Regions from separate parts of the Pseudidiomarina marina genome, predicted to be linked through region 1. Evidence: predicted binding sites of a transcription regulator. Region 1 holds the regulator's gene; each other region holds the start of a gene.
What was found. The regulator sigma-54, encoded in region 1, starts transcription at its own class of promoters, with help from an activator protein. The targets are predictions, from matches to a motif close to GTTGGCACGNNNNTNGNNT.

Region 1 (2,272 bases):
CCACTGACGCGAGTGTTTGTAAATGTTGTTCGTGCTGATCTTCAGGAACCAGCAAAGCAAAAATGATATCCACCGGTTGATTGTCTATCGCATCAAAATCGATAGGTGATGACAGAGTAATCAATATTGCAACCGGTTTGTTAGCGCTTGCTAACCTGCCATGAGGTATCGCAACGCCCATCCCAATACCGGTGCTACCAAGCCGCTCGCGATTAAGCAGGCTCTCAAAAACATCGAAGCTGGTGGTGCCAGACAGACGAGGGGCGGCCATTTGACCAATGAGCTCAAGTACTTTCTTTTTACTTGAGCCGTCGACTGCACAGCGTGTGCAGTCGGGGCTTAACAAGGTGGATAAATCCATGATTTAGTGACGTTTCATCTTTTCTTTATGTTTAATAACCTGCCGATCGAGTTTGTCGATCAACCCGTCTATGGCGGCATACATATCTTGGTGCTCTGAATCTGCGAAAATTTCGCCGCCATTCAAATGCAGCGTAGCTTCCGCTTTTTGCGTCAACTTTTCAACATTTAAAATGACATGGACGTTGTTTATGTGGTCAAAATGTCGCTCGAGTTTACTAAATTTGCTATCGACGTACTCGCGTAATGCGTCAGTGATTTCTACGTGATGACCAGTCAGATTAATTTGCATAACATCTTCCTTCTGTTGTCCAAGATTCAGATAAGACGTTTGCGTTGACTCGAGGGCGGAATATTGAGCGCCTCTCGATACTTCGCAATGGTCCGTCTAGCTACTTGGATACCTTGTTCCGCGAGGAGTTCAGTTAGTTTACTGTCACTCAGCGGCTTTTTCGGGTTTTCCGCAGCAACTAGCTTTTTCAACAACGCCCGAATGGCCGTTGATGAAGCTTCCCCTCCAGTATCAGTACCGAGCTGACTTGAGAAGAAGTACTTCAATTCAAACACACCACGCGGTGAATGCATATACTTTTGCGTGGTTACTCGAGAAATAGTTGATTCATGCATCTCAACAGCGCTTGCAATATCCGCTAACACCATTGGTTTCATTGCTTCTTCACCGTGTTCAAAGAATCCTTGTTGACGCAATACAATAGCATTCGCGACCTTCAGCAGCGTTTCGTTGCGGCTTTCAAGGCTGCGGATAAACCATTTCGCTTCTTGTGTTTGTTGGCGTATGTATTGCATGTCGTCGGTTTGGCGCGTTCCTTGGCATAACTTCATGTAACTTTCGTTCACTTTAAGTTTAGGCACACTTTCTGGATTTAGCTCAACCATCCAGCGATTATTTTTCTTGCGCACCAAAACATCGGGAATAACGTAGTCATCGTCGCTATTGTTAAACGCTTCGCCAGGCCGCGGCTGAAGGTGTTGAATGAGGTCAATCACAGCAGCGAGGTCGTCTTCATTTAAACGCAATCGACGTGCTAAAGTTCGGTAATCGCGTGATCCAAGCAAAGCCAAATGCTCACGCACAGTTGCTAACGCTTCGTTACGCCACGGCGTATCATGGGGCAATTGTTGGAGTTGTAAGGTGAGACATTCGCCGACATCACGAGCACCAACCCCAATGGGGTCAAAATGTTGGATGCGTTTTAATACGACAGCCGCTTCATCGAGTTCAACAGGTTCATCGGTTTGACGATTTACGGCGGTTACAACTTCTTCCAGAGAAACCGCCAAGTAACCACTATCGTCAATGGCATCAATGATGGCGAGGGCAATTGCTTCATCGATAGCTGAAAAATGAGAGAGTTGCATTTGCCAAATCAAATGGTCTTGCAAAGTTGTGCCTGAGGCCCCTTCAAACACTGAGTCTTCGCCATCAAAGCTCGAGCTGGACTGACCTAGTGCCGCAGAACAAGGACTATCCCAAAGATCATCATCGTCGGTAATGGCCGTTTCGCCTTCAGCCTCAGCTTGTTCTAATTCCAATAACGGGTTTTCTTCGAGCGCTTGTTGAACCTCTTGTTGTAGTTCAAGCGTCGAAAGTTGTAGAAGTTTAATTGCCTGCTGCAGCTGCGGCGTCATCGACAGCTGCTGAGAGAATTTAAACTGCAGGCCTTGTTTCATTGCACCACCTAAAGGGTGAATTGCTCACCCAAATACACGTCTTTAACCTGTTGATTATTTAAGATGGTATGGGCGTCACCAGTCGCAATCAACTCACCATGACTAACAATGTAGGCATTTTCACAAACAGATAAGGTTTCGCGAACGTTATGATCGGTGATCAAAACGCCAATGCCGCGATTCTTCAAATGTTCAATAATTTTTTTAATGTCTAATACTG
Region 2 (2,272 bases), 860 kb from region 1:
TTCTCGGCATTATGAATACTCAGGAGTGAGCCACCATTAAAACCGAGCCAGCCAAACCAAAGAATAAGCGTGCCGAGTGCTGCCAGCGGCATATTGGCGCCGGGAATTGGGTAAATAGCGCCGCTATGACCATATTTACCTTTGCGAGGTCCGAGAATAATTACCCCGGCGAGGGCCGCCGATGCGCCTGCCATGTGCACCACACCTGAACCGGCGAAATCGGTAAATCCCATGGCGTTTAAAAATCCACCGCCCCAAGTCCAGTTGCCAACAAGCGGATAAATGATACTTGTCAGAACCACGGTGAAAACCAGAAACATAGATAATTTCATTCGCTCAGCGACAGCACCAGATACTATTGACATAGCCGTTGCAACAAACACCATTTGAAAAAACAAGAAGGCATTAGAGGAATAGTCGGTAGTTTCAGCTTGACCATACATTAGGTGATAACCAATGAATAAGTAACAAAGGCACGCAAGCGCGTACAGTAAGATATTTTTAACGAGTATTTCGGTCGTATTCTTGGTGCGGACGAGTCCAGCTTCCAGCATAGAAAATCCTGCTGCCATCCACATGACTAGCGCCGCACTTAGTAAAATAAATAATGTATCTAAAGCATAACCCAATTCGGTAATTGTCATTTCTAACTCCTTATATCGCGAATTGATCAACTTCACCGGTACGAATTCGAATTACCGTTGAAAGTGGTGTTACGAAGATTTTTCCGTCGCCGGTATTGCCGGTATGGGCGGCATCACGGATAGCATCAATTGCCGCTTCTCGTTGTTCATCGGTAACAGCAATATCAATGCGTATTTTGGGAAGGAAATCGATGCGGTACTCGGCACCTCGATAAAGTTCGGTATGGCCTTTTTGACGACCGAAGCCACGAACTTCGGTGATGGTCATGCCCTGGCAGCCAATTTGCTCTAGTGCTTCACGCACATCATTGAGCTTGGCTGGTTTAATTATGGCGATAACTAGTTGCATGGTTGCTCCTTGATCGAAAGATGACCTGATTTGGTCGTTAGTAGTCTGTTGGTCAACGTCTCTTTAAAAATAAGCAAATGCCATGCCAAGAAATTCGTTAATTAAGACGCTAACATCAGTGAAAATGCAGGATTTTTGCACTACATTGGTGCAGTTTTCTATCAGTAGGCTAAATCTTGCACTGTTAGTAGGCATTGAGCCGCGATGACTTGGGGGGAAGCTCTGACGCATGCGGTTTATGCGGGGATAACATATAATGATTGAATCTTTACAAGAGGCTGTAAGCTCCGTAATGTTAAGCAAAAGAAAACAAAGGTATCGTTATGAAATCTCTATCCTTAGTCGCAGTCCTGTTTATTATCGCTGGTTGTGCGACAAATCAGTCACCAGTGAATGAAGTGGATATTGCTGCGGCAGAAACGGTGGAGTTTATGCGTCCCTATGAGCTGTCCCGTAACGATGTAAGCTTTGTCAGTTTGGGCCGAGTGCAAGGCGAATCATGCCAAGCCAATGTTTTCTCGAGCAAGCCAACCCAACAAGAGGCATTATTGCGCATGAAAGTCGCTGCGGCAGAGCTCGGCGCAAATCGTGTGATTCTACGTCGCTGCCAACAAGACCAAACCGATGAGTGCCGTGCTCGCTGGATTTGCACTGGTGACGCACATCAATCACAGCCGTTACATTAAGTGAATTATTGTAGAAGGAGTCGTCATGCAAGTTGCTAAGCGTTCTGCAGAACTAATCGGGCAAACAGATTTATTGCGATTAAATTCACTTTCAGAGCTAACCGGATGTGATATCTGGGTAAAACTGGAGTCGCAGAACCCTGGTGGTTCAATAAAAGATCGTGCGGCACTGCAAATGATAAAAGATGCCATGGACAAAGGTGAGCTTAAGCCTGGCATGACCATTGTTGAGGGGACAGCTGGAAATACAGGTATTGGCTTAGCTGTTGTGGCGCGTTCGTTTGGTTTGAATATGCTGGCGGTGATGCCGAATGACCAAAGCAAAGAAAAAGAGCGCATGATTACACTGCATGGTGCGCAACTAAAGACGGTCGACCCAGTTCCGTTTAAAAACGAAAACCACTTCTATCATACCGCGCGGCGATTGGCTGAACAAAATGACGAGTATTGGTGGGCGAATCAATTTGAAAACACCAGCAATGCGCGGGCACATTACCTTACAACGGGTCCTGAGATTTGGCAGCAAACCAACGGCAACGTCGATATTCTTGTTTCCGTTGCCGGTACAGGGGGTACCATTGCTGGGTGCTCAA
Region 3 (2,272 bases), 480 kb from region 1:
CATGTTGTGCGAAATTCCGGTGAGTTCATTAGATGATCTTGCGGAACAAATGCCGGGTTTACGCCGCCAAATGTGGCGCTTAATGAGTGGCGAAATTTTTACAAGTAAGCAGTTACTAGGAACACTCAACAACCGCTCAGCACAACAGCGCTTAGCTCACTTTCTGGTGACCCTTGCGGATCGTTTTAAAGAACGCGGTTTGTCGAGTCGGTCGTTCCGACTCACCATGACCCGTGCTGACATCGGCAATTACCTCGGCTTATCGGTTGAAACCATCAGCCGCATTCTGTCTGCGTTGCAGTTAGAAGGAGTGATTGACGTGCAAAACAAACTGGTCAACGTTATTGAACCAACCCGCTTACGCGAGTTGGCTCAATAACTCGTTATGCCTATTGGCAACCGCCACAACAGTGGCCGTTGCCATGGTGGCCTTTTCCTGCTTCTTCAGCTTTCTTAAAGAGCACGCTATTTTCAATGGCGATGTGCTGATGTAGGTCGCTGACAAATTCGTTGATGCCCTCATACAGCATAATCCAGCTACCACAAGCGCCTCGTGGCGCATTGCATTGGTTTGTTAACTCAAGCAACTGCGCAATCATTTGCTCATGCTGATCATGCTCCTCTTCCATCACGGCGATTGGCCCTTGTGGATAAATACCGCCGGCAAGCATTGGAAACAATATTTGCTCTTCCTTCATCATGTGACTTTCTAGCTCCTGGTACATTGCTTGCAGGTGTTCGGCCAAACCAGCTGGGCACTCGCTATGGTCGTTGTGAACGTCTTCAATTTTGCGCGCCAAGTTGATTAAATCTGGCAATTGGGTACGGTGCTTTTCATGAAAGTGCTCCACCATAAATTCGGTGAGTGCTTTCTTCGGCATCGCTTGGTATACGGCAAGTGCTTCACTATGGACGGTCTGGGTAGTCATATGGCTTCTCCTAACTAAAAATTTTCCGCTGAAAACAGCGCAACTGAGCGTATTTACCCCTTTACTGGTGCAATTTCGATGCCAAAACTACCCACTTTGATTTATATCGAGTTTTTTTCAGCAATGGTAAATTAAACCCATTGAAATTCGGGTCATTCAGGCCTAAAAGGGTTGTTTTTACCATGCATGATGTCTCTTTACTTGAAACACTAATCGCCGATTTAGTGACCGATTTACCAGCGGTAATTCGCTTGGAAAAGGTTGTGAAAACTCTACGCACACATTTTAACTGTGGCGCTGTCGTGATACTCAAACATGACCAAGATATGCTGCGTCCTGTTGCGAGTATTGGACTAGCACGCGAAGCACTTGGTCGACGTTTTTTGGTGCAACAACACCCTCGCCTTGAACGTATCTTGAGTAGTCGGGAAACGGTTCGATTTGAACCCGATAGTAGCTTGCCTGACCCCTATGATGGATTGATTGAAGATAGTCCAGATGGCCATCTTGCCGTGCATGATTGCATGGGCATTAGTTTGTACATTGAAGGCAAGTGTTGGGGTGTACTGACACTAGATGCGCTAACCCCCGGCACTTTTGATAACAGCACGATGCAGGCATTGCAGCGCGCTAGTTTGTTGGTAGAAGCTGCGATTCGAATGGGTTTGATTGAGCAAAACATTCGAGCGCTTCGCAACAATCGTCGCGACAGTGAATACTCACTTAACAGCAATGGTACCGATAGCCAAGAAATTATTGGACGCAGTGCCGCATTGATGACGGTGTTGCAAGAGTTAGAGGTGGTTGCTGGATCTGATTTGCCGGTATTGTTACTCGGCGAAACTGGCGTCGGTAAAGAATTGTTTGCACGCCAGTTACATCGGTTATCACCTCGCAACCATAAACCGTTGGTGTATGTGAACTGCGCCGCCTTGCCAGAAACCCTCGCCGAAAGTGAGCTGTTTGGGCATACCCGCGGCGCATATTCCGGTGCCACGGGTGAACGCGCCGGCCGTTTTGATAGTGCTGATGGCGGTACCATATTTTTAGACGAAGTGGGTGAGTTGCCCTTAGCCATTCAAGCCAAATTACTGCGAGTATTACAGAATGGCGAAATTCAGCGCCTCGGTAGTGATAGCTCACACAAGGTAAATGTTCGGATTGTGGCAGCGACTAACCGCGATTTAAAACAACAGATAAAATCCGGCGATTTTCGCGCCGATTTGTATCATCGCTTGTCAGTGTATCCACTGCCTATTCCACCTTTGCGTGAGCGCCAAGATGATATTTCGGTACTGGCGGGGCATTTCCTGGAGCTCAACCGAGCCCGCTTGGGCGTTCGT

Region 2: LG272_RS04495 (P-II family nitrogen regulator) is a predicted target of sigma-54. The motif match lies at 1,065-1,083, and genes of this name have one in related genera.
Region 3: LG272_RS02710 (hemerythrin domain-containing protein) is a predicted target of sigma-54. The motif match lies at 997-1,015, and genes of this name have one in related genera.

Annotation. Positions count from the first base shown of each region.
Region 1 is NZ_CP085233.1:79,633-81,904, reverse strand. It holds gene ptsN (PTS IIA-like nitrogen regulatory protein PtsN) at 1-361, opposite strand, end outside; gene hpf (ribosome hibernation promoting factor) at 365-652, opposite strand; gene LG272_RS00390 (RNA polymerase factor sigma-54) at 679-2,052, opposite strand; gene lptB (LPS export ABC transporter ATP-binding protein) at 2,061-2,272, opposite strand, start outside.
Region 2 is NZ_CP085233.1:943,049-945,320, forward strand. It holds gene LG272_RS04490 (ammonium transporter) at 1-644, opposite strand, end outside; gene LG272_RS04495 (P-II family nitrogen regulator) at 655-993, opposite strand; gene rcsF (Rcs stress response system protein RcsF) at 1,317-1,679, shown strand; gene LG272_RS04505 (cysteine synthase A) at 1,705-2,272, shown strand, end outside.
Region 3 is NZ_CP085233.1:560,021-562,292, reverse strand. It holds gene fnr (fumarate/nitrate reduction transcriptional regulator Fnr) at 1-379, shown strand, start outside; gene LG272_RS02710 (hemerythrin domain-containing protein) at 390-929, opposite strand; gene norR (nitric oxide reductase transcriptional regulator NorR) at 1,112-2,272, shown strand, end outside.